Antarctobacter heliothermus: one gene and its partner. The protein of the gene in region 2 interacts with the protein of the main gene of each other region in a pairwise test. Links are inferred from orthologs where the notes say so. Each region holds a gene or a part of one and is shown on either strand. Other genes may lie near its edges.

What was found.
Region 1: the proteins of rpe (region 2) and eno interact in binary tests that used the Escherichia coli proteins (3 or more experiments, as listed by UniProt). The link is inferred for Antarctobacter heliothermus from one-to-one orthologs.

Annotation. Positions count from the first base shown.
Region 1 is NZ_CP022540.1:2,952,448-2,968,368, forward strand. Bases 7,416-10,255 are described here. They hold eno (phosphopyruvate hydratase), read right to left. Parts: upstream 9,553-10,255; coding sequence 8,278-9,552; downstream 7,416-8,277. Other genes in these bases: ANTHELSMS3_RS14120 (sensor histidine kinase), read right to left, coding at 7,416-8,101; ANTHELSMS3_RS14130 (DMT family transporter), read right to left, coding at 9,724-10,255. Also shown: ANTHELSMS3_RS14085 (indolepyruvate ferredoxin oxidoreductase family protein), read left to right, coding at 1-1,498; ANTHELSMS3_RS14090 (lysophospholipid acyltransferase family protein), read left to right, coding at 1,609-2,505; murI (glutamate racemase), read left to right, coding at 2,538-3,350; ANTHELSMS3_RS14100 (hypothetical protein), read right to left, coding at 3,466-4,098; ANTHELSMS3_RS14105 (DUF3592 domain-containing protein), read right to left, coding at 4,113-4,856; argC (N-acetyl-gamma-glutamyl-phosphate reductase), read left to right, coding at 5,095-6,123; cytochrome c maturation protein CcmE, read left to right, coding at 6,335-6,778; more of ANTHELSMS3_RS14120, read right to left, coding at 6,782-7,415; more of ANTHELSMS3_RS14130, read right to left, coding at 10,256-10,596; ANTHELSMS3_RS14135 (glucokinase), read right to left, coding at 10,708-11,667; ANTHELSMS3_RS14140 (GH1 family beta-glucosidase), read right to left, coding at 11,687-13,009; ANTHELSMS3_RS14145 (substrate-binding domain-containing protein), read right to left, coding at 13,019-14,041; ANTHELSMS3_RS14150 (ABC transporter substrate-binding protein), read left to right, coding at 14,292-15,557; ANTHELSMS3_RS14155 (carbohydrate ABC transporter permease), read left to right, coding at 15,651-15,921. UniProt on the Escherichia coli protein: Catalyzes the reversible conversion of 2-phosphoglycerate (2-PG) into phosphoenolpyruvate (PEP). It is essential for the degradation of carbohydrates via glycolysis.
Region 2 is NZ_CP022540.1:2,228,005-2,243,811, reverse strand. The notes cover bases 8,925-11,650. They hold rpe (ribulose-phosphate 3-epimerase), read left to right. Parts: upstream 8,925-9,805; coding sequence 9,806-10,495; downstream 10,496-11,650. Other genes in these bases: ANTHELSMS3_RS10620 (PaaI family thioesterase), read right to left, coding at 11,269-11,650; ANTHELSMS3_RS10625 (HAD-IA family hydrolase), read left to right, coding at 10,492-11,136; ANTHELSMS3_RS10635 (2-hydroxyacid dehydrogenase), read left to right, coding at 8,925-9,701. In the rest of the region: ANTHELSMS3_RS10675 (GcvT family protein), read right to left, coding at 1-1,612; ANTHELSMS3_RS10670 (hypothetical protein), read right to left, coding at 1,813-2,217; ANTHELSMS3_RS10665 (hypothetical protein), read left to right, coding at 2,400-2,663; ANTHELSMS3_RS10660 (rod shape-determining protein), read left to right, coding at 3,005-4,051; rod shape-determining protein MreC, read left to right, coding at 4,162-5,091; ANTHELSMS3_RS10650 (rod shape-determining protein MreD), read left to right, coding at 5,084-5,623; mrdA (penicillin-binding protein 2), read left to right, coding at 5,620-7,563; rod shape-determining protein RodA, read left to right, coding at 7,560-8,705; more of ANTHELSMS3_RS10635, read left to right, coding at 8,769-8,924; more of ANTHELSMS3_RS10620, read right to left, coding at 11,651-11,664; ANTHELSMS3_RS10615 (phosphotransferase family protein), read right to left, coding at 11,657-12,679; ANTHELSMS3_RS10610 (acyl-CoA dehydrogenase family protein), read right to left, coding at 12,734-13,969; ANTHELSMS3_RS10605 (MaoC family dehydratase), read right to left, coding at 14,065-14,502; ANTHELSMS3_RS10600 (long-chain-fatty-acid--CoA ligase), read right to left, coding at 14,492-15,807. UniProt on the Escherichia coli protein: Catalyzes the reversible epimerization of D-ribulose 5-phosphate to D-xylulose 5-phosphate.

The DNA of each region.
Region 1 (15,921 bases), 730 kb from region 2 along the record:
CGGGGTGCAGTCGAACTGTGTCGCTATCGTACCCGAAGAGACCGAACTGGGCCGCAAGCGTGCCATCGATCAAAGCGCCTGCAACAAGGATTTCTCTTGCCTCAAGGGCTTTTGCCCGTCCTTCGTCACGCTGAAGGGCGCGCAGGTGAAAAAGTCCCCGACCACGGCGCTGGAATTGCCGGACCTGCCGATGCCGCAGTTGCCCACGATTGACGGCACCCATAACATCGTCATCACCGGCGTTGGCGGCACCGGCGTCGTGACCATCGGCGCGGTTCTGGCGCAAGCGGCGCAGATTGACGGCAAAGGCGCCGGTATGATGGAAATGGCGGGCCTTGCGCAAAAGGGAGGCGCTGTTCACATCCACCTGCGACTGGCCGAACAGCCCGAAGACATTTCGGCCGTTCGTGTGGCAACCGGTGAGGCGCACGCGCTGATCGGCGGTGATCTGGTGGTCTCTGCCGGGTCCAAGACTTTGGGTCTGACCAGTACGGGCCGCACCGGCGGGGTGGTCAACAGCCATGAGATCATCACCGGCGACTTTACACGCAATACCGAATTTACCTTGCCGACCGACCAGTTGCGCCTCGCGCTGGAGGCGCGGTTGCAGGGCCGGGTGGCCTTCTTCGATGCCTCGGATCTGGCGCGGGTGACGCTGGGGGATTCAATCTTTTCGAACATGATGATCCTTGGCGCGGCCTGGCAGCAGGGGCTGATCCCGCTGTCGCATCTGGCGATCCTGCAGGCCGTCGACCTGAACGGCGCGGCGGTGGACCGCAACAAGCGCGCGTTCGAGATCGGTCGCTGGGCGGTGACCCATCCTGCTGACGCCCAAACGCTACTGACGCCCAATGTCGTATCGTTGCCCAAGACCGTGGAAGAGCGGATTGCCTATCGCGCCGAACACCTGATTGCTTATCAGGGCAAGGGGCTGGCCAAACGTTATCGCAAGATGGTGGACGGGATCACGGACCCGTCGCTGAAAGAGGCGGTGGCCAAAAGCTATCACAAGCTGTTGGCCTACAAGGACGAATATGAGGTGGCGCGCCTGTTGCTGGACACTCGCGACAAGGCGGCACAGACCTTTGACGGTGATTTCGAGATGTCGTTTCACCTTGCGCCACCGATCCTGTCAAAGACCGGTAGCGACGGCCGCCCGGTGAAGAAACGCTTTGGCGAGGGCATGTTGCGCTGGTTCCGCTTGCTGGCTCGGATGAAAGGGTTGCGAGGTACGCCGTTCGACCCGTTTGGCCGGACAGAGGAACGCCGGATGGAGCGCGCGCTGATCGCCCAGTATGAGGCTGACATGGCGGAATGGCTGCCCAAGGCGCGCCCCGAGACGATGGAGGCGCTGCTGGCGCTGGCCGAACTGCCGTTGCAAATTCGTGGTTTTGGTCCGGTCAAGGCCGCTAATGAGGCCAAGGCCGCCAAACGGCGCGAAGAGTTGCTTTCTGTTCTGCGTCAGGGTGGTTCGCCCCTCAAAGAGGCCGCCGAGTAGGGGGCGCGGCGATCCCGGTCACGAAAGCTTCATGAAGACGTCACAAAATCTGGTCAGAACGGGCGAACCGCAGTAAAATGCTCGAAAGTTCCAGGAAGGATTCAATGCAGATGCCCAATCGGCGTCATATTGCCCGTGACATCTCATACAGCTATTCGGCCAGCACTCGCGGCGGCCGCGCCATGATCAGGCTGATGGAAAACGCCACTGGGCGTTTCGGCCTGATCAAGCGTGCCAAGGGCTATGAAGAAGAAGTGGCCAGAGGCCGCGATTTCTGGGAAGTGATCGTCGAGCGTTACGGTCTGGGTCTGGATGTGATCGGCGGATCGCTGGATAACATCCCCAAGGACGGCCCGCTGATCGTGATTGCCAACCATCCCTACGGCATCCTGGATGGATTGATCATGGGGCACATTCTGTCGGTTGTTCGGGGCGATTTCCGCATCTTGGCCAATAGTGTGTTCCGCAAGGCCGAAGAACTGAACAAGATCATCCTGCCGGTCAATTTCGATGAGTCCAAAGAGGCGATGCAGCAGAACATCGCTACGCGTAAAGAGGCGATGAGCTATCTGGGCGAGGGCGGATGCATCGGTATCTTTCCCGGCGGCACCGTCGCCACGGCTGAACGCCCCTTTGGCAAGCCGATGGATCCGGGCTGGCGGACCTTTACCGCCCGGCTGATCGCCAAGTCCAATGCGACAGTGGTGCCGATCTACTTTGACGGGCACACCTCGCGGCTGTTTCAGCTGGCCAGTCATCTGCACACCACGCTGCGCATGGGCCTGTTGATCAAGGAATTCCGCAAACGGGTCGATACGCCGGTCCGGGTCAGCATCGGCGCGCCGATCCCGCGTGCGGACATCGACGCGCGCGCAAAAGACGCGCGGGCGATGATGGATTTCCTGCGCAAAGCGACGTATGAGCTGTCTCCGACTCCCCTGACGTCTTACGACTACGGGTTCGAGTTCGAAGAGAGGCACAGGGACAAGCTGAAGGCGCGCCACTGACAGACGCGCCACAGGGTTTGAGCGGGGCGCAGATGGCAGTGGGTATCTTTGACAGTGGTCTTGGCGGGCTGACGGTTCTCGACGCGGTGTCGAAACGTTTGCCGGACGTGCCGTTTGTCTATTTCGGCGACAACAAACATGCACCTTATGGGGTGCGGGATGCGGATGATGTCTACAACCTGACCTGTGCAGCGGTGGAACGGCTGTGGGGTGCGGGCTGTGACCTCGTGATCCTTGCCTGCAACACCGCAAGTGCGGCGGCGCTGCGGCGGATGCAGGAAAGCTGGATCCCGCAGGACAAGCGTGTGCTGGGCGTGTTTGTGCCATTGATCGAGGCCCTGACCGAACGGCAGTGGGGCGACAACAGCCCCCCGCGAGAGGTGGCCGTCAAACATGTGGCGCTGTTTGCGACGCCTGCCACGGTGCGCAGCCGCGCCTTTCAACGTGAACTGGCCTTTCGCGCCATCGGCGTCGACGTCGAGGCGCAGGCCTGTGGCGGTTTGGTGGATGCCATCGAAGAGGGCGACATGATCCTCGCTGAGGCGTTGGTACGCAGCCATGTGGACGCGCTGAAACGCAAGATGCCAGAGCCAGAGGCGGCCATCCTTGGCTGTACGCATTATCCGCTGATGCAGGAAATCTTTCAGGACGCGCTGGGGCCGCAGGTGACGGTCTATTCGCAGGCCAATCTGGTGGCCGATGCGCTGGCAGACTACCTTGTACGGCATCCCGGCATGTTGGGCAGTGGCGGCGAAAGCGGCTTTTTGACCACCGGAAATCCGCTGAAGGTGTCGCAGCACGCAACGCAATTCTTGCGCCATAAGATCAGCTTTGACGCCGCCTGATCTGGTTCGGCCCGGATTGATTTTTGCGGGCGATTGGCCTATATTCAAGGACGAAGGAGATCAGACCATGTCTATGAACGGACCACTTCCCCCGATCGTCTGACCCGATGTCCGCCTAGGCATTGGGCCAAATGTCTTGCCGTGGCGGCAACGCACTCACGACCTTGCTGTAGATCGGTTGCGCCTCTGGTGCGGTTTCCATCGCCTGTGACAGGCGTTGGTAGTCGGCCTGCACTTTCTCACCCAAGGCCACCAACGTATCCAGCGCCTGCTTCTTGCGCTCTGAACTAAGGGCTGCAAACTCTGCCGTGGCAAGGTGGGCGTAGTAGCCGTGAAATAGCTGCGAATTGTCAAAAAACCTGTCGCAGGCCACCATCAGTTCGATCTCCAGCCGCCGCCGCACGCCGCGATAGTCGGCAAATGTGGGGTCGGGGGCCTCTGGCGGCACAAAGGGGCGATAGTCCGAAGGACCGGAATCGATCTGGTCCTTGAGGGCGGTGATGCGGCGTGTGTCGATGATGCCCGCCACGCTGCGGTCGTCAAAATCGGCATGGATCAGGATGTCGACCAGAACCTCTTCAAGATGCTCTTGCCGATCGTCATTGTCGCGCCGTCTTTGCCGCCAATCCGCCATGGTTTGCAGGACGATCTTGCTCAGCCAACCCAGAACACCCACCAGAGAGGTGATCGCCAGCAAAAGTAGCGCGCCGGTGATACTGCGGGTGTCGCCCGCAAACAGCGATTGCAACCACGTCACCCCGTTCAGCCCCGCGCCCCGGGGCGTTCACCCACGTCACCGGACCACCAGGCGCGTTTGATGCCCTGGTAGACGGTGATCTTGTCCCCCGCCCGAAAGCCGTTCAGCTGTTCTTCCTTGTAGGCAAGGCTTTCGCCGGACCGCCCGCTGTGCTCTTCCCATGTCAGGCGATATCGGTAGCGGTTGTTGACACGGTAATTGGTCGCCTTGGTTCCGGTGACAGTTGCAGTCTCCCGCGCGCCATAGCGCCGCGCGCGCACCGCGGCGACCGCCTTGCGGGCCGGAAACCACATCGCCACCAGTGCCGCGATGCCAAAGACCAGCGCGATCCACTGTGTAATCACCGAAGCTGTCCGGTTTTCGCCGCGGCTGACCTCGATCCGGTCGGGTTCGCTTTCCAGATACCAGATGGGAATGCGCGTGTTGATGGCTGTCTTGTGATAGATGCCAGAACCAACAGATCGGTTCAGCTCTACCGGCAGGTTCCGGTTGGTTTCGAATTGCAGCACAAAGTAGTAGGTGACTTCGCGGTCGCCATCGCTGTCGGTGGTGACGGTCTGGTACTTGTCCAGAACCAATGCCTCTGCCTCCCGTCCCTCGGTGTCAAAGCGGTGCGCAAGGTTCAGCGAAAAGGTGCTGAACAGCGTCAAAAAACCAAGAAACGCGAGAAAGATAAGCGTTATCCAGCCGCCCATCCGCCAGAAGAGCCGTAAGAGGGGAACGGGTTTGTCGTCTGCCACCTTTGCCATGGCGGCATATTGGCGAGGACGAACCCGGCGATCAAGCAAAAGCCCGTATGTATTCCGCATTGATCGCAACAAACTGGCCCGCTATATCAAGGGCAAAGGAGCCTGTTCATGTTCGCGTATCCCGCCTTGCGCCTGCGACGATGATCCATCCGCTGCCCGGTGACGGGCGGCCGCTCTTGCTTTGCCATCAATAACCGCGCCCGCGGTGCTCCGCGCGCCATCCCTTGCAGGTGATCCCATGACCCATTCCATCGCCATCATCGGCGCCTCCGGCTATACCGGGGCCGAGCTGATCCGGCTGATTGCCACCCATCCGTCATTTGAAATCAAGGCCTTGGCCGCCAACTCCAAGGCGGGGCAGAGCCTTGCACAGGTCTTTCCCCATCTGCGACACCTAGATCTGCCCGATTTGGTGACGTGGGAGCAGATCGACTTTTCGCAAATCGACCTGTGTTTTTGCGCCCTCCCACACAAGACCAGCCAAGAGGTGATCTCGCAACTGCCGAAAACGGTGAAGATCGTCGATCTTTCGGCGGATTTCCGGCTACGCGACCCGGCGGACTACGAAAAATGGTACGGCAACCCGCATGCGGCGGTCGAGACCCAGAAAGAGGCGGTCTATGGCTTGACCGAGTTCTACCGGGACGACATCCGCGCGGCTCGGCTGGTGGCCGGGACCGGATGCAACGCGGCGACGGGGCAGTATATCCTGCGTCCTTTGATCAGCGGTGGGGTGATTGATCTGGACGAGATCATCCTTGACCTGCAATGCGGGGTTAGCGGGGCAGGGCGGTCGCTCAAGGAAAACCTGCTGCACGCGGAATTGAGCGAGGGCACCAACGCCTATGCGGTCGGCAGCACCCACCGCCATCTGGGTGAGTTCGATCAGGAGTTTTCGGCCCTAGCGGGGCGTCCGGTGCAGATCCAGTTTACCCCGCACCTTGGCCCGTTCAATCGTGGCATTCTGGCCACCGGCTATCTGCGTGGTGATCCCCAGGCGGTTCACGCGGCGCTGGTTACCGCCTATGCGGATGAGCCTTTCATCCAGGTGTTGCCGTTTGGCGAGACGCCCTCGACCCACCATGTGCGGGGATCGAATTTCTGCCACATCGGCGTGGCCGGAGACCGGCGTCCGGGGCGGGCGTTGGTGGTGGCCGCGTTGGACAACCTGACCAAGGGCAGCTCTGGCCAAGCCTTGCAGAACGCCAATCTGATGCTGGGTGAGAATGAAACCGCCGGTTTGATGCTGGCGCCCTGTTTCCCCTGATCCAGCTGCGCGCGAAGGTCGATTTGCGCTCTGGTGACGCAAACTATCAGGGGGCGATGCCCCCTGAACACCCCGCCGGGCGTCTGCAATCCAAGGACGACCCAGCAAAGCCGGGGCGCGGCAAATTGCGCAGCCCCCTCCCCAAGGCGCGCGGCTGGGTCTATATTGCTGCGGTAGCTTGTCGGCGCACTGAAAGAGGTCCTCCATGGCGATGAAATCCCTCAAGAAACAACGCCGAATCCAGATCATTGCTTTGGCGGTCGTGGCTTTGACTGTTTCGACGGTTTTGATTGCGACTGCGATGCGGGACGGGATCAACTTTTTTCGCTCCCCCAGCCAGGTTATGGAAGAGCCGCCTTCACCGGCAGAGGTGTTCCGCATTGGCGGATTGGTCGAAGAGGGGACATTGATCCGGGGAGACGGTGAACAGATCCGCTTTAGCGTGACCGATGGCGGCGCGACGGTGCCGGTGATCTATACTGGCGTGCTGCCGGACCTGTTCGAAGAAAATCAGGGCATGGTCGGCACCGGGCGCTATGTCGATGGCGTGTTCGAGGCGTCCGAGATCTTGGCGAAACACGATGAGACTTACATGCCCAAAGAGGTGGTCGATGCGCTGAAAGCGCAGGGTATCTATCAGGACCCCGACAGCTAGGCGCTAGATGTCGTTGTCCCGCGCCTCAGCAAGGAACAGCACCACCCGCAGTCCACCGCCCGCGCCGTGTTCCAGTTTCAGTCCGCCCCCGGATTGGCGCGTGAATCCTGCCACGGCGGACAGTCCCAGCCCGCGGCCCTCGTTTGGTGGTTTGGTCGAGTAGAACGGCTCTGCCAACAGGGCAAGAGCCTCGTCACTGACGCCCGGGCCGTCATCCTCAAGGATCAGTGCGACATAGGGCGGTGACGTGTCAGGCGGTGGATCAAGATCGCCGGCGGTGGCGCGCCGTTCCGCGCGAATGCGGAACTGGCCCGATCCGGATGTGGCCTCTTGCGCGTTCAGGCCCAGTTGCATCACGGAGGCGCGCAACGCATAGCTGTCCACCCGCACCACCAATGAGTCTGCGGGCGGCACGACCTCTACCGTCATGTCGGATTTCAGAACATCCGTCAGCGCCTCTCCCAGATCAAACAGGGCGCTGTTCAGCGGCAGGTCCGACGGCATCAGCCGTGTCCGTCCGCTGGTGGCCAGAAGGTGTCGCACGGTTTGCGCCGCACGCGCCGCCGCTGTGCGGCTTTCACGGATCGCTGCGGCGCGGTCATCCGGGTTTTCCAGCGTCTCAAACAGGTCGAGGTTGCCAAGGATCACCGTCAGGTCGTTGTTGAATTCATGCGCCACGCCACCGACAAACTGACTCAACGTGCGCGCCTTTTCCGCCGCCGCCGTCCGTTGTCGCGCCGCGCGCAACTCTGTCTGGAGTTTCCAGCCAGAAATCTGCGAACCGATGTAGTAGCCCAGCACCGCCAATGCCATGAACCCTACGGTGAAAATCTCAAGTCCGCTTTGCAGCCGGGGGATCAGGATCAGCACAAGGGCAAGCGCCAGAACAGCGATCATGCAGCAATCGACGACGACCAGCCCAAGTTCCCGGTACGGACGCTGTAGCGTGTAGAGCGCCAGACCAACCAGACCCACGGCTCCGGTAAAGGACAGACTGGGCGAGAAATCCGCCGCCAATAGATAGAGCGGCATGGACATGAAACAGAGGCCGGAAAAGCCATAGACCGTCAGTGCGGCCATGTAGCGAAGCTGCGCATGACCTGTCCCGGATCGAACGAGCAACACCGCCAGACCGCTTTCCAGCAGCGCATAAAGCACGCCCCAGGCAAGGGCATGGTGACCCTCCATGTTCAGAGCCAAAACCGCGATGGCCACCAGCATGATGCCATAGCGCACGACCGTCTCTCCGAACGCGCCATATTCCGCCCGCCGTATAGCGGCAAGTCTGGTTGCGAAACTGTCGTGAGGCAGGGTCCGGGCCATTTGTTTGGGTGTAGCCTTTTGCGACGGCTGCACAGGAAGCCGACCGATACATAATACACGCGTCAAGTTACGGGTTTTCAGGCAGGCCGTCACTTGGATTGCCAAACGTCTACCCAAAAGTATAGAACCGCCCCAGAATAAGGGCGGTTCCTGCAACGTGTTGAAACTAAAAGGAGTTAGCGTAGGATGGATTTGCCCGCATAGGTTGCGGTGTCTTCCAGCATCTCTTCGATTCGGATCAATTGATTGTACTTTGCCAACCGGTCGGAACGGGCCAAAGAGCCGGTCTTGATCTGTCCGCAATTGGTGGCAACGGCGAGGTCCGCAATGGTCGCATCCTCGGTTTCGCCAGAGCGGTGGGACATGACGTTGGTCATGCGGGCGCGATGGGCCATTTCCACCGCTTGCAGCGTTTCGGTCAGGGTGCCGATCTGGTTGACCTTGACCAGCATCGAGTTGGCACAGCCTTTCTCGATCCCCATGGCAAGGCGTGCAGGATTGGTCACGAACAGGTCGTCGCCCACCAGTTGCACTTTGCCGCCAATTTTGTCGGTCAGCAGTTTCCAGCCTTCCCAGTCGTCCTCGGAACAGCCGTCCTCAACCGAAATGATCGGGTAGTCGGCACAGAGCGCGGCAAGATAGTCGACGTTTTCAGCGATGCTGAGCGATTTGCCTTCGCCCTTCATCTCATACTTGCCGTCCTTGAAGTATTCGGTCGCGGCGCAGTCGAGGGCCAGATAGATATCTTCACCCGGCTTGTAGCCAGCCTTTTCGATGGACTTCAGGATAAAATCCAACGCGTCGCGGGTGGATTTCAGTTCGGGGGCAAAGCCGCCTTCATCGCCAAGGCCGGTGGACATGCCCGCCGCCGACAGTTCGCCCTTCAGGGTGTGGAAAACTTCAGAGCCCATGCGGACCGCTTCGCGGATGTTCTGTGCCGCGACCGGCATGATCATGAATTCCTGAATGTCGATCGGGTTGTCGGCGTGTTCGCCGCCGTTGATGATGTTCATCATCGGCACGGGCAGAGTGCGCGCCGAGGTGCCGCCGATGTAGCGGAACAACGGTTGTTGGGTGAAATCCGCGGCGGCATGGGCCACGGCCAAACTAACGCCCAAAATGGCGTTGGCCCCCAGACGGCCCTTGTTCTCTGTGCCGTCGAGTTCAATCATGGCAAGGTCGATGGCAACCTGTTCGGTGGCGTCAAAGCCAAGGATCGCCTCGGCGATCTCACCGTTGACGGCGGCGACGGCCTCCAGCACGCCCTTGCCCTTGTAGCGGGCCTTGTCGCCATCGCGCTTTTCAACGGCCTCATGCACGCCGGTGGATGCGCCCGAGGGCACAGCGGCGCGGCCGACAGAGCCGTCCTCAAGCGTGACGTCGACCTCGACGGTGGGGTTGCCGCGGCTGTCAAGGATCTCGCGCGCGTGAATATCGATGATGGTGCTCATGGGTTTTGTCCCTCGGGGCTGTAGGTCCTGGCCATCTCTTAGCAGCAGCGGAGGGAAAGTAAACGTGACCGATAGCGCTAACGACGCTTTGTGGGCGAAGGTTGCGCTATCAGCGCAGCGGGCTGGATGCCGACGGGCCTGCTGCCAGCCCGGCGGTGCTGCCGCATGGCATCAGGCCAGCGCACCCGCCCGTGCCAGTCGTCTTTCACGCACAAAGGTATATAGCCCTGCCGCAAGGATCAGCGCCGATCCGGCGATGGTCCAGAAATCGGGGCGGTCGCCAAAGATCACCACGCCCAGCCCGGCGGTGAACACCAGCCGTGTATAGCGAAAGGGGGCCACGATGGATGCGGGCGCCATCCGCATCGCCTTGGTGATCGCCAAGTAACCGGACGTTGTCACCACCACGGCCCCGAGGATCGGCCAGATCGCCTCTGCGCCAAAGTTGGAGGCGGCCGACCCCGTGACCCAAAGTGCGATCCCGGGCAACATCGTCACCGCAAATCCCCAGGTCGAAATGGCTAGCGCCGGGACCTCGGGCGGCGAAAGGCGCGTGACCAGATCGCGCGCGGACAAACCTGCAATCCCCATGACCGCAAACAGCTCCCACCCCGAGAAACCCGCGCCGAACGGGCGAATGACCATCAGCATTCCGACAATGCCAACCGCCACTGCCATCCAGCGACGCCAGCCCACCTGCTCTTTCAGGAACAGTGCTGCCCCCAGCGTGACGATGAGCGGTCCGGCCTGAAGGACTGCCGCAAAGACGGGCAGCGGCACATACTTCAGGCCAAAAACCAGCCCAATGGCACCGATGATCTCAAAGAAATTGCGCAGCAGGATCATCGGATGCAATGCCGCGCGTGTCCAAAGGCGAACCCGCATGATCTGTGCGAGGCCAATGAACAGGATGGTGCCGCCAAGGCCGACCAGCGTCAGAACCTGCCCGACGGGCGCAGCCATAGTGGCCAGTTTGAAAAACACATCCGTACCGGCAAGCAGCGCCATTGAAAGGATCATCAGGGAGATGGCGCGCAGGATCATGCGAGCGCCTGAACAGGGCAGGTCATCAGGTCGGCTTTCGGTGATTGTCGGGTCCGAAGGGGTATCGCCTGCCGTCCGGGTGCGGGCAAGCGGAAAGGGCCTGTCGGTGCTTTACCGCGCCGTCAGTTCCGCCAGATGCGCGGCACATCCCCGAAGCGCCGCGTAGTCGTCGGTGACCAGATCCACAGGGAATTGCGTCATGTAGGCGTTGAACCGACCCTTGTCGGCAAATGCCCCGGCAAAGCCAAGCGTGCGCAGGTGCGGCCCAATATGCCGGACGACGCCACCCACAAGGAAGATTCCGCCAAAGGGCAGGGTGGTCAGGGCCAGATCGCCGGTGTAGCGCCCTAGAATCTGGACAAACAGGCGCGCGGCGCGCTGCGCGCGTGGCTGACCTGTCTCGAACCCGGTCATGACCTCAGCGGCGGACAGCGGAACCCCGACGCCTTCATCGTGGCAAACCCAAGCATACAACCGTTCAAGGCCGCGTCCCGACAGCACGTCCTCGACCCCCGGCTGACCATGATGCTCTGCGATCCAGTCAATCAGGCGCAGCTCTTCGGCGGTGCGGGCCAGCAACGAAATATGGCCTGCCTCTGCCGGGGGGACCATGGTGCGGCCTGCTTGGGTGTAGACGGGCACCGCGTTTAAGCCAGTGCCGACATTGACCACCAGCCGAACCGCGTCTTTGGCTGCCGTGCGACCGGTCAGCACGGGCGATAGGCTGTCATGACCAAGGTGCGCCACCGCAAATCCCTGTGCCTGCAGGTCGTTCAGGACCGCGACCCGCGCCGCGCCGGTTTCGGCCCGCAGGGACGCGGCGTCGACCGTCCAGTCAAGGTTGGTCAGCGTCCCAACCCCGTCATGGACCGGGCCGGCCATGTCGACGCAGACTGATGCGGGCGTCACCTGCTGCGCGCCCAGATAGTCGCCAAGGATCGGGCCGATGCCCGTGTTCTCGGCATTGCGGTACCGTTGGATCGTGTCTTCAAGGATTTTGCCATCGCGGCTAAGGGCGACTCGCGTGTTGGTGCCGCCGATGTCGGCGACAACAGAAAGTTCTTGAGTCATGGCGGCGGCCTTTCGGAGATCAGGACTTCAGGGCGTGGGCGAGCGCGTGATACGATGCCTTGGGCGTGCGTACCAGCGTGTCAAAGTCCACATGGACCAGCCCAAAGCGTTTTTCGTACCCCAAGGCCCATTCGTAATTGTCCAGCAGCGACCAGATGAAATAGCCATTCAGTGGCACGCCCTCTGCGATGGCCCGTTTGACGCTGTCCAGATGGGCGTCCAGATAGGCGCTGCGGTCCGGGTCATCGACGTTGGTCCCGGTGAGAAGGTCGGGCGAGGCCATGCCGTTTTCGGTCACGAATAATGGCAGGTCGCCGGTATACTCGCGCGCGGTGCGGGTCAAAAAATTGTACAGCCCGTCGGGAAAGATCTCCCAATCCATAAAGGTCTTGGGTAGTGGGCCTTCGACGTCGCGATAGTCGGGCCAGGGCTGACCGGCGGGCGCAATCAGCTTGCGGGTGTAGTAATTCAGCCCGCACCAGTCCAGCGGTGCCTGAATGGTGGGGAAATCGTCCTGCCAGCCGGTGGGCAGGTGCGGCTCCAACCCCTCCAGCGCCAGTGCCGGGTATTCACCCTTGAAGACACCGCCAAGAAACCAGCGATTGTAGATCGCGTCATAGCGGTCGGCCGCCTTGCGCGCCTCGGCGCTGTCGTCCGCCGGGTCGGCCCATTCAAAGTTGAAGACACCACCAAGGTTGCCCATGCCCAGACCGCGCATCGTCTCTATCGCGCGGCCATGTGCCAGCAGGACATGATGCATGGCCCGGGCGGCGGCGCGGATGTCGCGCAGGCCGGGGGCGTGATGGCCCTCAAAGTGGCTGAGCCAAGCGACGCACCAGGGCTCATTGATCGGGGCGACTGAGAACATCCGGTCGCCGATGCGGGACATGACGACCTCTGTGTAATCGGCGAACCATTCGGCGATGTCGCGGTTGCGCCAGCCGCCCATGTCCAGCAGAGGCGAAGGCAGTTCCCAGTGGTACAACGTGGCGCATGGCTTGATCCCGCGGTCCAGCATGGCATCGGTCAGTCGGTCGTAGAAATCCAGACCCTCAGCGTTGACCGGACCGCGCCCCTCGGGCATCACCCGCGCCCAGCTTAGCGAAAAGCGGTAGCAGTCGAACCCGGCGGTGGACACAAGGTCCAGATCTTCCTCGTATCGGTGATAATGATCGCAGGCGCGCGCGCCGTTTTCGAACCGGACCACATTGCCGGGTGTTGCGGCGAAATCATCCCATTGGGTGCGACCCGCGCCGCCAAAGCCGTGACCCTCGATCTGGTAGCTGGATGTGGCGGTCCCAAAGAGGAAATCCTTGGGAAAATCAGAGCGCTTGTGTCGCATGGATAACCCTTATTGCGCGGGGCCGGTGGAACTGCCGATAATCAGTTCGGCTTCCATCAGCTGTGTCAGGTGCGGGGAGCCGGGATTGCGGATCAGGTGCAGCAGCATTTCCGCCGCCTTGGCTCCGGCGCTGCGGACAGAGGACCGTGTGGCGGTAAAGATCGGTACGTCGTGGCCGTTCTTGAGATAGCCAAGATCGTCGTCATGGGTGATCACGGAGACGTCGCGACCCATCTGCAACCCGGCCTCGTGGATGGCGCGGCGCACTCCAATGGCGGTGATCATCGAGGACACCAGAAAGGCGGTCGGGGGGGCAGAATCGCGCAGCATGTCGCGGGCGCTGCGATAGCCGAAGACTTCAGTCATTTCGTCAGACCGCATCAACGTCGGGTCGGCGGCGATGCCACGGTCGGTCAGGGCACTGACATAGGATTCGCGGCGACGAAAGGCGAAGTCCATGAACTCCAGCCCATTGATCAGCGCGATGCGGCGATGGCCAAGGTCCAGTAGGAAATCAGTGGCCCGCCGGAACGCGCGACTGTTGTTGGTGTCCAGCCAAGAGTAGGGCAGGGTCACATCGGATGCGCGGCCATGTACGACAAAGGGCAGGCCCAACTCGCTCAACAGCGGGATTCGGTCGTCGGCCATACGCGGCCCGTGCACGATGATTCCGTCGACATTGCCGCGACTGCGGATAGAGCGGTAAGCCTGCTCTTGCTCCGTGTCGCGGACTAGGCTGATGACAACCTCATAGCCCTCCTTGGCGTAGGTTTGACCCGCTCCGGCAATAAAATCGCCGAAGATCGGGTTCACCATCTCATGCTGGTCGCTGATCGGCAGCACATGGCCAATCGCATGCGCGCGCCCGGTGGCCAGTCCCTTGGCCCGGGAGTTCGGGCTGTAGTTCAGCGATTTTGCCGCCTGCAACACCCGTTCCCGGGTCTTTTCGCTGACCTCGGGAAAGCCGTTCAGCGCGCGGCTGACGGTGGTCTGGGACAGGTTGAGGTGTTGTGAGAGTTGCTTGAGGTTCATGAGGTCCATATCGTCCAAAGCGCTTCGAATTTGTCAAGAGGCGAGGGAAATCTAATCTCTGGGTCAAGATAGCCGTCTAGCTGCGTCGCAGCATTTGTTTTGTTGGCTTGGATGGGCTGAAATGTTGACAGATTTGGGCGAGTCGGGAATAGTGCGAACATTCAAAGCGCTTTGAAGTGACGTCAGATTGACAGGCGCAGGCTGGCTGAAATGACCCGCGTGGGATGGTGCGGGATTGGGAGGATCACAAATGAAGTCATCGTTTTACCTGAGCGTCGCGGCCCTGGCGTTGAGCGCGGGCATCGCCCACGCTGAAAAACTGACTGTCTTCGGTCCGTGGCTTGGCCCGGACCAGGAAGCCGTCCAGACCGTGTTGAGCGCCTTTGCAGAGCAGTCCGGCCATGATGTGTCCTACGTCGGCTCTGACAGCTTTGAGCAGCAGATCGTCGTCGACGCCGAGGCCGGTTCGGCCCCACATGTTGCCGTCTTTCCGCAGCCGGGGTTGGCGTCCGACATGGCGTCGCGGGGTTTCCTGACACCTCTCAAGGATGGCACCGCCGATTGGATCCGCGAAAATTATGCGGCGGGCGATAGCTGGGTCAGTCTGGGGTCCTATGCGGACGCGGGTGGGGCGGAAAAGCTGTTTGGTTTTTTCTACAAGGTCGATGTGAAATCGCTGGTCTGGTACAGCCCCGAGAACTTTGAGGACTTTGGATACGACGTCCCGACCACCATGGAAGAGCTCAAGGCGCTTGAGGCGCAGATGATCGAGGACGGTGAGACGCCTTGGTGTATCGGTCTGGGATCGGGTGGGGCGACCGGTTGGCCAGCAACCGACTGGGTCGAGGACATGATGCTGCGCACCCAGTCGCCAGAGGTTTATGACCAGTGGGTCGCCAATGAAATCCCCTTTGACGATCCCGCCGTCGTCGGCGCAATCGAGGCATTCGGCGCGTTCATCGAGGACGGCAAGGTGGCGGGTGGCCGTGGCGCGGTGGCCTCGACCGATTTCCGTGACAGCCCCAAGGGTCTGTTCGATGCGCCGCCGCAGTGCATGATGCATCATCAGGCGTCGTTCATTCCGGCCTTCTTCCCCGAAGGCACCGAGGTCGGTCTGGACGCTGATTTCTTCTATTTCCCCGCCTACGAGGGCAAGGATCTGGGCCAGCCAGTTCTGGGGGCAGGGACGCTCTGGGCGATTACCAACGAAAATCAGGCAGCCCATGATCTGATCGCCTTTTTGCAAACCAGCGAGGCGCATGAAATCTGGATGGAACTGGGCGGTTTCCTGACCCCGCTCAAAACCGTGGATACCTCCAAGTTTTCGGATGAGCCCACGGCCAAGATGAACGGCATTTTGCTGGACGCCACGACCTTTCGGTTTGATGGGTCCGACCTGATGCCCGGCGGCGTCGGAGCGGGCAGCTTTTGGACCGGCATGGTGGATTATGCGGGCGGCAAACCCGCCGCCGATGTGGCCAAGGCGATCCAGAACAGCTGGGATGCGCTGAAGTAAACCCGTACTCGGGAACACGGGCTGTCCCGCCTTCGCGGGGCAGATATCGGGTCAAGTGGCCACAACAGCAGCATAATTTGGGGGTAGAGCGCCATGCATCCGGCATTGCAGGGGCTTTTGACAATCGTGATCGGCGTGGGGGCCTGCCTGAGCTATTTCTGGGCCTCGAACCAGTTCCTCGACCGTGTGCTGTTTCCGGCCAAAGGCCCCAACGCCGGGCGCAACATCAACCGCGCCAACATGATCCGGCCCTGGCTGTTTCTGTTCCCCGCGCTGTTCGCGCTGTCGCTGTATCTGGCCTACCCGGTGTTCGAGACCATCCGCCTGTCGCTGACGGACCGGGTGACCCAGCCGGATGGGACGA
Region 2 (15,807 bases):
AGGTCAGGTTGATGCGGCCGACCTTGGGCAGTTTGTTGCAGGTGAACCAGTCGAGGAACTGCGTTGCCCCCGGTCCTTCGACGATGTGTTTGGTGAAGGCGGTAGCGTCAATCAGGCCCACGCTCTCCCGCACAGCCTTGGCCTCTTCCACCGCATGGTGCCACCAGCCACCACGGCGGAACGACCGCGCGTCATGGTCAAACGAGCCCGGCGCATCCAGCGGCCCGTAGTAGTTTGGCCGCTCCCAGCCATTCACACAGCCGAATTGCGCGCCCAACGCTTTTTGGCGATCATAGGCAGGCGCGGTGCGCAGCGGACGGGCGGCTGGGCGTTCCTCATCCGGGTGGTGCAGAATGTAGACGTGTTCATAGGCTTCTTCGTTCTTGGTCACGGCGTATTCGGTGGTCATCCAGCCGCCGAACCGTTTCGGGTCAAGTGAGGCCATGTCGATCTCTGCCTCGCCCTCTACCATCAGCTGCGCAAGGTAGTGACCGGTGCCGCCCGCTGCGGTGATCCCGAAGGAAAAGCCTTCGGCCAGCCACATGTTGCGCAGTCCGGGCGCGGGGCCAAGCAGCGGGTTGCCGTCGGGCGTATAGCAAATTGGACCGTTGAAATCGTCCTTGAGGCCACAGTCTTCGCAGGACGGGATCCGGTGGATCATCGCCATGTATTGCGCCTCGATCCGTTCCAGATCCAACTGGAACAGATCGGCGCGGAAACTGTCCGGCACGCCATAGGCAAAGCGCGCGGGCGCGTGTTTTTCATAGACGCCCAGGATCCAGCCGCCCCGTTCCTCACGCACATAGCTTTGTGCATCGGCGTCGCGGATGACAGGATGCTCGGCGTTTGTCTTACGGAATTCGACGAGGGCCGGATCCTGCTCCATCACGATGAACTGATGTTCGACCGGGATGGCCGGGATCTTGATCCCCAGAAGTTGCGCGGTGCGTTGCGCGTGGTTGCCCGTGGCGGTGACCACATGTTCGGCGATGATGACCATCTGTTCGTCGCTTGGGACCAGGTTTCCGCCCCTTTCGACCATCTTGGTGACCGTGACCTCCCAATGCTCTCCGGTCCAGTGATAGCCATCCGCCTGCCACTTGCGTTCGATCAAGACCCCCCTTTGGCGCGCGCCCTTGGCCATGGCCATCGTGACATCCGCTGGGTTAATGTACCCGTCCGTCGGATGATACAGCGCACCTTCCAGATCTTCGGTGCGGATCAGCGGCCAGCGGTCCTTGATCTGCGCGGGCGTCATCCATTCATAGGGCACACCGCAGGTCTCGGCGGTCGAGGCATAGAGCATATATTCGTCCATGCGCTCTTGCGTCTGGGCCATGCGCAGGTTGCCAACCACGGAAAACCCAGCGTTCAGCCCGGTCTCTTCTTCCAGCGTTTTGTAGAACCGGATTGAGTAGTCGTGGATGTGGGTCGTGGCGAAAGACATGTTGAAGTAGGGCAACAGGCCAGCCGCATGCCATGTGCTGCCCGACGTCAGTTCATCGCGTTCCAGCAGCATCACGTCATCCCAGCCCGCCTTGGCCAGATGATAGGCAATCGAGGTGCCGACGGCACCGCCGCCGACGACCAAAGCTTTGACATGGGTTTTCATCACACGACTCTCCCGTTCTTTGAAAGAGTGCATAGCGCGCCGCGCAGACCCGCGCCGCGCGCGCCCGACATCTCAGGTAGGGAAAACGACGCCGCCCCGTGCAAGGCGCGGGGCGGCGTACGAAAAATCACACGGCAGCCGGGGCGTACCGACCTTTGGCAGCCGACCGGGCCTAATGCGGCACAGGCCGCCAAACGCGTTCAGCAGTCGTAGAGATAGGTGAAGACCAGCGTATCGGTCGTCCACTGACCCGTGGGCTGACAGTTGTGAAAAACCTGTCGATCACCGCTGACCTGCACGCGCAATTGGTTTGCCGCGACCGGCCCCTCTACATGGTACTCGCTGGGGCTACCGGGACAAGCGCTGGAGAATACGCGCGCCGTACCCGAATACCAGTTGCCATTCTTGACCCCGTTGAACAACAAGGTGCCGGGACGCACGCCCGCCGGCCATTGCCAGTTGTGCGGCGTTGTCTCGTAGCTGATCCAACGGCTGTTGCCTTGCGCCTGTAAACGCATCACCGATCCGTTGTGATCCCAGCAGGAATCGGCGGCGGCCTGACTGGCAATCAGACTGGCAAGAATCAATGTCAAAAATCGTTTCATTGGTGTTCCTTTAGCTTTTGGTAGAATGACCTGACCTCATCTTCCGCCTGCGATAAGTGACCTGTCAAACATTTTTGAACGACGCGCCCCGCCGCCAGTTTGCCGAATTTGTCCCGCCGCCGACGAACCCATGCCGCTAGTGAGCGTCGCAGTTGCAAGCATAGGGTGAACAGCAGTGTTTCATGTCGTTCGCAGGGGTCGTTGTCGTTCTCGAACTGACCCGGACTACCGGTGTGGGCGCCTTTTGCGCCGACTATGCCGCCCAGGGGTCGTGTACAGACTCTGAGCTTGGTGGGTTCAATGCCACCAGGTCCAACTCGCTGGAACACGCAACCTATCAGGGTGTGCGTTGGCCTGAGGTCCGCGTCTCGGTCAAAACGGACCACAACGGAGCCCGGCCGCATCGTTTGGGCGTCTTCGAGGCACGGCTCGACGAGGTTGACTGATGATCACGGCCCGCGCGCCGGACCTCCACATCGAACGCTTCTGTCAGACCAACGACCTCAGCGGTATTCGCCCTCAGTCAGTGACATCTGACAACGAAATGCCGCGGGCGCTTCACGCCAAGTTCGCACTGACTTTGACAGAGTAGGCGGTGCTGACGCGAGCACGGGCCTGTACAAGTCACGGTCACACTTGATCTTGTCTCGATATTGCGGCGACATGCGGCGATTCCCCGCTGATTAGGCCGCTCGCCCCCCTTCCGCATCAACCGGCGCAGGCCTATAAGAGCGTTGGCCCGGACTGGAAGAGTCGCGGGCCAATGAGGCAATGGGGCAATAATAAAATGTTTGGCATGGATAAACTCCTTGGCCTGTTCTCGTCGGACATGGCCATCGACCTTGGGACCGCGAACACACTGGTCTACGTCAAGGGCAAGGGAATTGTTTTGTCTGAGCCGTCCGTCGTCGCCTACCATATCAAGGACGGGGTCAAGAAGGTGTTGGCCGTCGGTGAGGATGCAAAGCTGATGCTTGGCAGGACGCCCGGCAGCATTGAGGCGATCCGCCCGATGCGCGAAGGCGTGATCGCGGATTTCGACACCGCCGAGGCGATGATCAAAGAATTCATCCGCAAGGTTCACCGCCGCTCGACCTTTTCCAAACCGAAAATCATCGTCTGCGTTCCGCATGGTGCGACTCCGGTCGAAAAACGCGCAATCCGACAGTCGGTTCTGTCAGCGGGTGCGCGGAAGGCCGGTCTGATCGCCGAACCCATCGCGGCGGCCATTGGTGCGGGGATGCCGATCACCGACCCGACCGGCAACATGGTCGTCGACATCGGTGGTGGTACGACCGAGGTCGCCGTGCTGTCACTGGGTGACATCGTTTACGCGCGGTCTGTGCGTGTCGGCGGTGACCGCATGGATGAGGCAATCATCAACTACCTGCGTCGTCAGCAAAACCTGCTGGTGGGCGAATCCACCGCCGAACGGATCAAGACGTCGATCGGCACGGCACGGATGCCCGACGACGGGCGCGGTTCTTCGATGCAGATCCGCGGACGCGACCTGCTGAACGGTGTGCCCAAGGAAACAGAGATCAGCCAAGCCCAAGTGGCCGAGGCGCTGTCCGAACCGGTGCAGGCGATCTGCGAGGCGGTGATGACCGCGCTGGAGGCGACCCCGCCGGATCTGGCTGCCGACATTGTTGACCGGGGCGTGATGCTGACCGGCGGCGGCGCGCTGTTGGGCGATCTGGATCTGGCGCTGCGCGAACAGACCGGACTGGCGGTTTCCATCGCGGACGAGTCGCTCAATTGTGTGGCTCTGGGCACGGGCAAGGCTCTGGAATACGAAAAGCAACTCCGCCACGCGATCGACTACGATAGCTAAGAATGCCGCGGGCCAAGGCGATTTCTCGGCGAGAGATCGTTCCCCCCAACTCCCGCTGTATTTGATCCAAGGCATTCTGTAACATCCGCCAACCCCGATGCGAGAGACCCTTGGCCAGCGACCGCAACGCACAAGACGATTTCACCGGCCCGCTCAAGCGGTTGCTGCTGGTCGTTCTAGCGCTGTCTCTGGCGGGCATCTTTCTGCTCTGGCGGATCGACAGCCCGCGCGTCGAACGATTTCGTGCGCAGGTCGTGGATGCGGTGGTGCCGCGCATGGACTGGGCGATGGCGCCGGTCACCGCCTCTGTCCGGCTTGTGCGCGATTTCCAGAGCTATCAGCGCCTCTACGAACAGAATGAGGAACTGCGCCGCGAGCTGCGCAAGATGACCGCCTGGAAAGAGGCGGCCTTGCAGCTGGAGCAAGAAAACGCCCGCCTGCGCGATCTGAACAACGTGCGGCTGGACCCGCGCCTGACCTTCATTACCGCCGTGGTACTGGCGGACAGCGGGTCGCCCTTTCGGCAATCTGTGTTGATCAACGTGGGCTCCCGCGATGGAATCGTCGACGGCTGGGCCACGATGGACGGCATCGGCCTTGTCGGGCGCGTGTCCGGCGTAGGGGCCAATACCAGCCGCGTGATCCTGCTGACCGATGCCACCAGCCGCATTCCGGCAGAAATCCAACCCTCGGGCCAGCGCGCGCTGATCGCCGGAGACAACACATCCGCCCCACCCATCGACTTTCTGGAAAACCCTGACCTTGTCCGCCCCGGCGACCGCATCGTGACCACTGGCGACGGTGAGGTGTTTCCACCCGGCCTGCTGATCGGGCAAGTGGCCGAAGATCCCGGTGGGCGTTTGCGCGTGCGTTTGGCCGCAGACTACGAACGGCTGGAGTTTCTGCGCGTCTTGCGGGATCACGGCACGCGACGAGTCGATTCGCCCTCGTCGCTGATTCTGCCCGAGGAATTGCCGGATGCCGGCGTCCCGCCCACAGCAGCACCTGACGTGGTTTCGGGGGACGGCGGAGATGGCTGAAAACAGCCCCGCGCGGCTCTGGAGCATGCGGGCGACCTATTTCGGCCTCGCGTTTGTAGTCTTTTTCTTTCACCTGTTGCCGCTGCAGATCATGCCGTCGCGCGTCGCCGGGCCGGATATTCTGACGGTGCTCACCTTTGCATGGGCGCTGCGCAGGCCCAGCTATGTGCCGATGCTGTCAGTGGCGGTGGTCATGCTGCTGGCTGATTTTCTGTTCCATCGTCCGCCCGGCCTATGGGCGCTTCTTGTGCTTCTGGCCGCTGAATGGCTCAAGGTACGCGGTCGGCATGTCCGCGAGAATACCTTTGTCGCTGAGTGGATCACCGCCGCCACGGCGCTATTTGTTGTAACCGTGATATACCGCGTCATTCTGGCGGTCTTGATCGTGACGCCAGGAATGCTTTCTCTATGGGTGATGCAATATGGTATGACGGTTGCGGTCTATCCGCTGGTCGCCGCGATCAGCTATCTGGCCTTGGGTGTGCGCCGAAGCACCCCCGGAGAATATGATCACACAGGACGCCCGCTATGAGACGCACGTCACGCGAAACCCAGGAAAGTGCCCGCCGCATCACCCGGCGCGGGCTGATCCTTGGCGGCGGCCAACTGGTCTTTGCCGGGGTTCTGGCGCTGCGGATGCGCCACATGCAGGTCGATCAGGCGGATGAATTTCGCCTGCTGGCCGAAGAAAACCGCATCAATATCCGGCTGATCCCACCCGCGCGGGGCCGCATCTTTGACCGCGAAGGTCGGGTGATCGCCGAAAACGAACAGACCTACCGCATCACCCTGACGCGTGAGGACGCAGGCGATGTAGGCACGGTCATCCAGCGGTTGGGCCAACTGGTGGAACTGGATGAGGGTGATCTCAACCGCGCGTTGGCAGAAATGGAACGCACGCCACCGTTCTTTCCAGTCACCGTGGCCGACCGCGTCACATGGGAGGACATCAGCCGCGTCGCCGTCAACGCCCCGGCCCTGCCGGGTGTGACGACAGAGGTTGGCCTTAGCCGTTTTTACCCCGGACGTGATCTCTATGCTCATGTGGCGGGCTATGTCGGTCCGGTCTCGGAGCGCGACCTGAGCCGCTATGAGGATCCGCCGCCGGTGCTGCGCATCCCGCGCTTTCAGATCGGCAAGGTCGGGGTCGAGGCGAATTATGAGCAAGAGCTGCGCGGCAGCGCCGGGGCCAAGCGGGTCGAGGTCAACGCCGTGGGCCGCGTTATGCGCGAACTTGACCGCCGCGAGGGTGTGGCAGGGGCCGATCTGCAACTGACGGTCGATACTGCATTGCAGGACTATGTGCAGGCGCGGCTGGGCCCCGACAGTGCCTCTGTTGTGGTGATGGATCTGGAACACGGCGATCTGCTGGCCATCGCCTCGTCACCCTCCTACGATCCCAACAAGTTCGTGCGCGGCATTTCCGTCAAGGACTACGGCGAATTGCGCGACAACGATCACCGCCCGCTGGCGTCCAAGACGGTGCAAGACGCCTATCCGCCCGGCTCGACCTTCAAGATGGTTACGGCACTTGCCGCGATGGACGCGGGACTGATGGCGCCGGACGATACCGTCTGGTGCCCCGGCCATCTTGAGGTCGGCGGGCGGAAGTTCCACTGCTGGAAACGTGTCGGCCACGGCCACATGAACCTAGAACAAAGCCTGCGCGAAAGCTGTGACGTCTATTACTACGATCTGGCGCTGAAGGTCGGGATCGAACGCATTGCCGCCATGGCCCGCAAGCTGGGCATGGGAGAGTCGCATGACATTCCCATGTCGGCGGTGACCAGCGGGCTGGTTCCGGACAAGGCATGGAAACTGCGCGAACGCGGTGCAGACTGGGTGATCGGCGATTCCGTAAACGCCTCCATCGGTCAGGGGTTTGTACTGGCTTCTCCGTTGCAACTCGCCGTCATGTCCGCACGGATTGCGACCGGACGGGCAATCACTCCGCGTCTGGTCAAGAGCGTAGACGGTGTCGAAGCGGCCCGGCCCGCTGCCGGCGATCTGGGCCTGAACCCCAACCACCTGCTGCAGGTACGCCGCGCCATGTTTGCCGTGTCGAACCACCGCCATGGCACTGCATATCGGTCGCGCATCGTAGCCGAAGGGCTACGCATGGCGGGCAAGACCGGCACCAGCCAGGTCCGCAATATCACCGCCGCTGAACGCGCGCGTGGCGTGACCTCAAACGACGATCTGCCTTGGGATCGGCGTGACCATGCGCTGTTTGTCAATTTTGCCCCCTTCGACAACCCGCGTATCGCCGTGTCGGTGGTGGTCGAACATGGCGGCGGCGGCAGCGCCGTCGCAGCACCCATCGCGCGCGACGTTACGTTGCAGGCGCTGTATGGCGAAGACCCGCCGCTAGAGGCCTATCCGACCGCCGACCGCCGCCGCGTCAAGGCGTTGCAGGAACGGCTTGCGCGCGAACGCGACGGACGCCGCGCAGGCGGGAGCGACAGCGCGTGACCTATCTTGAATACAACGTAAAAACGGTTCCGACCGGCTGGCGCAAGATCCTGCATCTGAACTGGCCGCTGGTAGTGTTGCTGGCTGCCGTGGCTGGTGTCGGTTTCCTGATGCTCTACTCAGTTGCGGGTGGCTCGTTCAGCCCGTGGGCAGAACCGCAGATCAAACGGTTCGGTTTGGGTCTCGCGCTCATGTTCATCGTTGCCATGGTGCCGATCTATTTCTGGCGCAACATGGCTTTGATCGCCTATGTCGGCTCACTCGGCCTTCTGGTCATGGTCGAATTCTTCGGCGCCGTGGGCATGGGCGCCCAGCGCTGGATCGACCTTGGTTTCATGCGACTGCAACCCTCCGAGGTGATGAAAATTGCGATGGTCATGCTGTTGGCCGCCTACTATGACCGACTACCGCTCAGCCGCACCTCCCGTCCTTTGTGGGTGCTGGTCCCCATCCTCATCATCCTGCTTCCCACCGGACTGGTGTTGACCCAGCCCGACCTTGGTACAGCGATCCTGCTGATGACGGCGGGCGGGTTGATGATGTTCCTCGCCGGGGTCCACTGGCTTTATTTCGCAACCGTGCTGGGCGCGGCCTGCGGCGGCATCTGGGCGGTGTTCAAATCGCGCGGCACCGAATGGCAATTGCTGGAAGACTACCAGTTCCGTCGCATCGACACCTTCCTTGATCCGTCATCCGACCCACTGGGCGCGGGTTATCACATCACGCAGGCCAAAATCGCCATGGGGTCCGGCGGTTGGACCGGGCGCGGCTTCATGCAGGGCACTCAAAGCCGTCTGAACTTTCTGCCAGAGAAACACACAGACTTTATTTTCAATACGTTGGCGGAGGAGTTCGGCTTTATCGGCGGTGTCTCCCTGCTGGCGCTCTATGTGCTGATCCTGCTGTTTTGTATCGTAGCAGCAATCCAGAACCGCGACCGTTTCTCATCGTTGTTGATCCTGGGGGTCGGGCTGACCTTTTTCCTGTACTTTGCGGTAAACATGTCGATGGTCATGGGGCTGGCCCCGGTTGTCGGTGTGCCCTTGCCGATGGTCAGCTACGGCGGCTCTGCGATGCTGGTGCTGATGCTGGCCTTTGGCATGGTGCAAAGCGCGCATATCCACCGGCCAAGGCAGACCTGACGGCTTTCCTTTCCACCCGCTCCTCCTTTAAGCAGTCGGACGACACAGCAAAGGAGCACAGCCATGCCCAACATCCTTTTCGCCGCCCGCTCCGAAAGCTGGGACGAATATGAAACGCCGCTGAACGCCGCGCTCGACGCGACCGGCCTGCCGTACACCTTGGGCACAGACATTGCCCCCGAACAGGTCGACTATATCGTCTATGCCCCAAACTCGGACGTGCAGGATTTCACTCCCTTCACGCGGCTGAAGGCGGTGCTGAATCTCTGGGCCGGGGTCGAAGATGTGGTGGGCAACAGCACGTTGACCGTACCGCTGGCCCGCATGGTCGACGAGGACGGTCTGACGCAGGGCATGGTGGAATGGGTGACGGGCCATACGCTGCGCCATCACCTGGGTATGGACGCACATATCGTGAACCCGGATCGGGCGTGGGACACGACCCCGCCACCGCTGTCTGCGGATCGCCCAGTCACGATACTTGGCCTTGGGACATTGGGACAGGCCTGCGCCCACGCGCTGACCGCTCTGGGATTTCCTGTCAGCGGGTGGAGCCGGTCCGCCAAGAACCTGCCCGGAATCACGACCTACGCCGGGGATGACGGCCTGCACGACGCTTTGCGCGATGCGCAGATTGTCATTCTGCTGCTGCCCGACACCGCCGCCACAGCCAACGTCATCAACGCCGGCACTCTGGCCGTGATGGCCCCCGGCGCGATGATCCTGAACCCCGGACGCGGCCCGCTGATTGACGATGACGCGCTGTTGGCCGCGCTGGACAGCGGCCAGATCAGCCATGCCACGCTGGATGTGTTCCGCACCGAACCGCTGCCCGATGATCACACCTATTGGACCCACCCAAAAGTCACGGTGACTCCGCACATCGCCTCCACCACGCGGCCAGAGACGGCCGCGCGTGTCATTGCCGACAATATCCGCCGTGCAGAGGACGGCACGCCACTGCAGCATGTCGTGGACCGCAACGCCGGGTACTGACGTGCGCGCTGTCCCGGGCTTGACCCGAGACTTTCCAGCAGCCACAAGCCAGAGGCCCCGGATCAGGTCCGGGGCGCGTGACCGCCCAGACTTCAGGATGCCCCATGCCCTTTGACCGCAACGTGAAAATCGCCCCGTCCATCCTCTCTGCCGATTTCGCCGACTTCGGGCGCGAGATCCAAGCGATCGAGGCGCAAGGCGCCGACTGGATCCATGTCGATGTGATGGACGGGCACTTCGTGCCAAACCTCACCTTCGGCCCACCTGCCGTCAAAGCGTTCCGCAAACACGTCAAGACGGTCATGGACGTGCATCTGATGATCGCACCCGTTGATCCCTACATCGACGCCTATGCCGAGGCGGGCACTGACATCCTCACCGCGCATGTCGAGGCCGGCCCCCACACCCATCGCACCCTGCAAGCGATCCGCGCCGCCGGGATGAAGGCAGGCGTGGCGCTGAACCCCGGCACACCAGCACAGGCGGTTGAACACCTGCTGGATCTGGCCGATCTTGTCTGCGTCATGACTGTGAACCCCGGCTTTGGCGGGCAGAAATTCATCGACATGACCGATAAGGTGCGCACCCTGCGCGCCATGATCGGCGACCGCCCGGTGCATATCGAGATCGACGGCGGCGTGACGCCTGAAACCGCGCCGCTGGTGGTCAACGCTGGTGCGGACGTGCTGGTGGCGGGATCTGCCGTGTTCAAGGGCGGCTCGGTCGACAACCCCACGCCCTACGGCGACAACATCCGCGCCATCCGCATGGCCGCGACCACGCTGACCGCATGAGCCTCACCATTGCCTTTGACCTCGACGGCACCCTGATCGACAGCGTGGGCCATATTCATCACGGCGTCTCACAGGCGCTTTCGGAAATGGGTCTGCCAACAGTCAGCCGCGCGGACACTCAGGGGTTTGTCGGACGCGGCCTGCCGATCCTGCTGCAACAGGTGCTGGACCACATCGGTGCGCCACAGGCACATCACGCCGAACTGTCCCGCCGCACCATGTTCCACTATGTCGGCACACCGTCCGATCCGGCCTCGGTCTATCCCGGCGCGCGTGACGCGCTGACGGACCTGAAGGCGCAGGGGTTCCGTCTGACTCTGTGTACCAACAAACCGATAGAGGCCAGCCGCGCGTGCCTGCGTGATACCGGGTTGGACAAGTTTTTTGATATTGTAATCGGCGGCGACAGCCTGCCGACCCGCAAGCCCGACCCAGAGATGCTGTTTGCCGCGCTCGACGGCGCAACGCAGGTTCTCTACGTCGGCGATAGCGAAACCGACGCGGAAACCGCGCAGCGCGGCCAGGTTCCGTTCCTGCTCTACACCGAAGGCTACCGCACGACCCCGGTCGAGGCGCTGCCTCACACCGCCCGGTTTTCGGATTTCGCGGACCTTCCCGGTCTGGTGCAAATTCATATGTAACGGTCCCCGGTGGGCCACCATTGACCTGCCGAGTCCGCACATCAATGTGTACGGAGTATGCACCGGTTATGCAGGCGTTTTGTTCCCAAATAATGCTTTCATTTCTGTGCATTAACCATGGCTCTCCCGAGATCACGACCGATACTTGAAAACGCCCGTTCCCTTGGCGATCACCTCACCCGTTTCATCGGCAATCTGACCTTCGGCAAAAAATGTGCTCTTGCCGCCGCCAGTCTTCCACCCCTCGCCCTTCAGCATCACGCCCCGGGGGCGCGACAGATACTGTACATTCAAGTTCAACGTCAGACACATCTGTCGCCGCGCCGCATCGCCTGTCCAGCACCCGGCATAGCCCATGACAGTGTCCAGCAAGGACGCATGCACCCCGCCATGCGGATTGCCGTGCCGGTTCATCAAGAACGGCTCCAACGGCACGTCAAACGCGGCATATCCCTCGCGCCAATCGGTCATCACCATCCCGATGTGGGCGGCAAAAGCATAGGGATCTTCGCGTAAAGCCTCATCCATAACGGTGCCGGGCCTCCAACCCAAGTTTCGCAAACAGCGGCACATAAGCACCTAATTTTAGTGCCTTTTCGGGGTTCGCCGCATTGCCGTCAAGGGCGCGTTTCTTGACCCCCTGCAGGATCGCCGCCATGCGAAAGAACGCAAAGGAGACATAGAATCCAAGACTGTCGATGCCGTCGATGCCGCGCCGCGCACAATAGTCGGCCACAAAATCCGCATCCGACGGCAAACCCAGCGCCGCACGGTCCACCCCCGACAGACCGCGCCCTTCGGCCCCCGGCGGCAGTTGCCACTGCATCAACACACCCGCAAGGTCGGCATAGGGATGCCCCAGCGTCGACAACTCCCAATCCAGCACTGCGACACAGGCGGACCCGTCAGCAGCGAAAAGCAAATTGTCGATCCGGTAGTCGCCATGCACCAACGTCCGCTGCCCGTCCTCTTCGGGCATCGCCTCGCCCAGCCATGACATCAGCGTTTCCATATCGCGCAACTCTTCTGTCTCCGACGCGCGATACTGTTTGGTCCAGCGCCCCAACTGGCGCGCGTGATAATTCCCCGGCGCGCCGAAATCCTCCAACCCGACAGCAGCCAGATCAACGTCATGGATCGCAGCCAGAACCCGGCTCATTTCGTCCACGATCGCCGCGCGGCCCTTTGCTGTCTCTCCCGGCAGCGAAGGGTCAACATGGTTACGGCCGTCGATGTGTTCCATGACATAGAACATCGACCCCAGCACGGTCTTGTCCTCACACAGTGCGAACACCTGAGGGACCGGCACGGATGTCCCGGCCAGCGCCCGTTGCACACGAAACTCCCGGTCCACCGCATGGGCGGATTTCAACAAGTCCCCAGCGGGCTTGCGGCGCAACACATAGGCCCCCGAGGGACTCTCCAGCTGGAAGGTCGGATTGGACTGGCCAACCACGAATTTCTCTGCCCTGACAGGCCCTTGAAACCCCGGCACATGGGCCGTCATCCATGCCGCCACACGCGCCAGCTCATCCGTGTTCATACCGCCCCCACGCTTCTTCTTGGCAAAAAAATTCCCATCTTGCGGCGGCAGATGTCAGATCCTTTCGTTGGCGTATTTGCGCAACTCGGCGCGCGCCACTTGACGGCGATGCACCGCATCCGGACCATCGGCAAACCGCAGTGTGCGGATGTGTGTCCACATGGATGCCAGATCATAGTCCTGACTGATGCCGCCCGCGCCATGCAACTGCATCGCCTCATCCACAACCTTACCCGCCATCAACGGGGCCACCACCTTGATCTTGGAAATCCATGGTTGCGCGGCCCGCACGCCTGCCGTGTCCATCATCCAGGCCGCCTTGAGGCACAACAGGCGCGCCATCTCAATCTCCATCCGTGCGTTGGCGATGATGTCATAATTGGCGCCCAGATCCGCGATCCGCTTGCCAAAGGCCTCACGCGACAACCCGCGCTTGCACATCATTTCCAACGCCTTTTCCGCCTGCCCGATGGCGCGCATGCAATGGTGGATGCGACCGGGCCCCAGCCGCCCTTGCGCGACCTCGAACCCGCGCGACTCTCCCAGCACGACATGAGTCGCGGGGATGCGCACATCGGTAAACCGCAGGTGCATATGCCCATGCGGCGCATCATCCTGGCCGAACACTTGCATGGGGCGCAGGATCTCAATCCCCGGCGTATCCGCATCCATCACAAACATCGTGTGGCGGGCGTGTTTCGCCGCCCCCGGATCGGTGCAGGCCATTACGATATACAGACCACAGCGCGGATCGCCCGCGCCGCTGATCCACCATTTCTCACCATTCAGGACATAGTCATTGCCGTCCCTTTTCGCTGCAAACGCCAGTTGCGCCGCATCGGATGAGGCCACGTCCGGCTCTGTCATTACATAGGCCGACCGGATCTCGCCCTCCAGCAGGCGAGTCAGCCAGCGCTCTTTCATCCAGTCGTCGCCGTAGCGTTCCAGCACCTCCATGTTGCCCGTATCCGGTGCATTGCAGTTGAACACCTCTGCAGCGATGCTGACTTTGCCCATCTCCTCAGCCAGATAGGCATATTCCACGGTGGTCAGCCCATACCCGCGGTCCGACCCGGTCAGCCAGAAATTCCACAACCCGCGCTCTTTCGCCAACGCCTTGAGCTCGTTCAGGATTTCCAACTGGCGCGGCACATGTTTGAACCGATCCCCCGAGGGATGTGTCCCCACCAGTGCGTGGAACTCTGCGTCCAATGGCGCGATGTCTTCGTCGATCATTCGGCGCACTTGCCCCACCAGCGGTTTCACCCGCTCCGTCATCCCAAGATCCATGATCCCTCCTTGATCGTCTCACGCCGCGCGCGCGCTTTTCGACGCGCGCGGGTGGGCGGGTGGGGCGTCGCGTCGAAAATCGCGCGGGCGGCGCCTCACCCCAAATACAGCCGTGTGATCCAGTTCGCGACAAGCGCCGGCCGCGCCGCGCCCTCTATCTCGACCTCCACGTCCCAATGCACATCCAGCCAGCCATCGCCCTCGTCCACGCTGGCCACGGCAAACCGCCCGCGCACCCGGAGCCCAACCCGCACGGGTGAGACAAAGCGGATGCGATCAAAACCGTAGTTCACGCTGGACAGGACGCCCGGGATACCCTCCATCACCTGATAGGACATCATCGACAGCATCGACAGCGTCAGGAAGCCATGCGCCACAGTCCCGCCAAACGCGGTCTTGGACGCGCGTTCCGGATCAAGGTGGATAAACTGCCAGTCCTCCGTCGCATCGGCAAATGCCTTGACGCGCGCCGAATCCAGCGTCACCCAGTCACTTTCACGCGGGGCAAGGTCGCGCAGATCGTCAGCCAGCATCGGGCAACACATAATCTGCGAACCGCTGCCGCAGTGTCAGTTTTGACACCTTGCCGGTGGCCGTCAATGGCAGATCCTCGACGAACTCCATTGCATCTGGCAATTGCCATTTCGCCAGATGCTCCAGCAGCATCTCATGTATCTCACTCAGCGTGGGCGGGTCGCCCGCGTCACGCGGCACAACAACCAGCAAGGGTCGCTCATCCCATTTCGGATGCGGCACGGCGATCACCGCGCAATTGGCCACCTTGGGATGGGCGATCGCGATGTTCTCCAGATCCAGCGAACTAATCCACTCGCCGCCCGACTTGATCAGATCCTTGGCCCGGTCCTGAATATACAAAAAACCATTCGGATCGATGCTGGCCACATCCCCGGTCCCGAACCAGCCATCGGCATCAAAAGCCCCGTTAGAGGCAGCCTCGTTGTTGAAATATCCTGAGATGACCGCATTGCCGCGCACATACAGCTCTCCTACAGCCTTGGCGTCATGGGGTTGCCTGACGCCATCCTCATCGGCAATCTTCAACTCAACCCCGAACAAACGCCGCCCTTGCTTGGACTTGGCCGTCATGCGCTCTTCGAACGGCAAGTCTTGCATCGGCGGCGACAGTTGTCCGTGTGTGCCCACAGGACTCATTTCCGTCATGCCCCAAGCGTGGCAGACATCCACCCCGTGGTTTTCAAAAAACGCGATCATCGCGCGCGGCGCGGCAGACCCGCCGATTACCAGTTGATCAAGAGCGGATGGTACGGAATCGCGCGCCTCAACCTCGGCGCGCAGGCCCAGCCAGACGGTGGGAACGCCCCACGCAGCAGTGACCTGCTCATTTTCCATCAGGTCAAACACGGACGCGCCGTCTAGCTTGCCGCCCGGCATGATCAAAGATGCGCCGACCAATGGCGCGGCATAGGGTAGCCCCCATGAATTGACGTGGAACATGGGCACCACAGGCAAGATTCGTGCGCCCTCATGCAGACTGCGCGGTACAGTGACTGACAAAAAAAGTGCATGCAGAACGGTGGACCGATGCGAATAAAGCGCGCCCTTGGGATGCCCCGTGGTGCCAGAAGTATAGCACAGCGCCGCCGCCGCGTCCTCGGCTACCAAGGGCCAGTCGAACGTCTCGTCCTGACCGGCCAGAACCTCCTCGTAGCACAGCCAATCCAGTTTACCCTCTGGCAAATGCTCCCGGTCCGTCATGGCCACCAAAATTAGCCCGTCAGGCAGGTGTTCCGACAATGCCTCGACCAGCGGCACAAAGGTCAGGTCGACACACAGCACCTTATCCTCGGCGTGCTGGA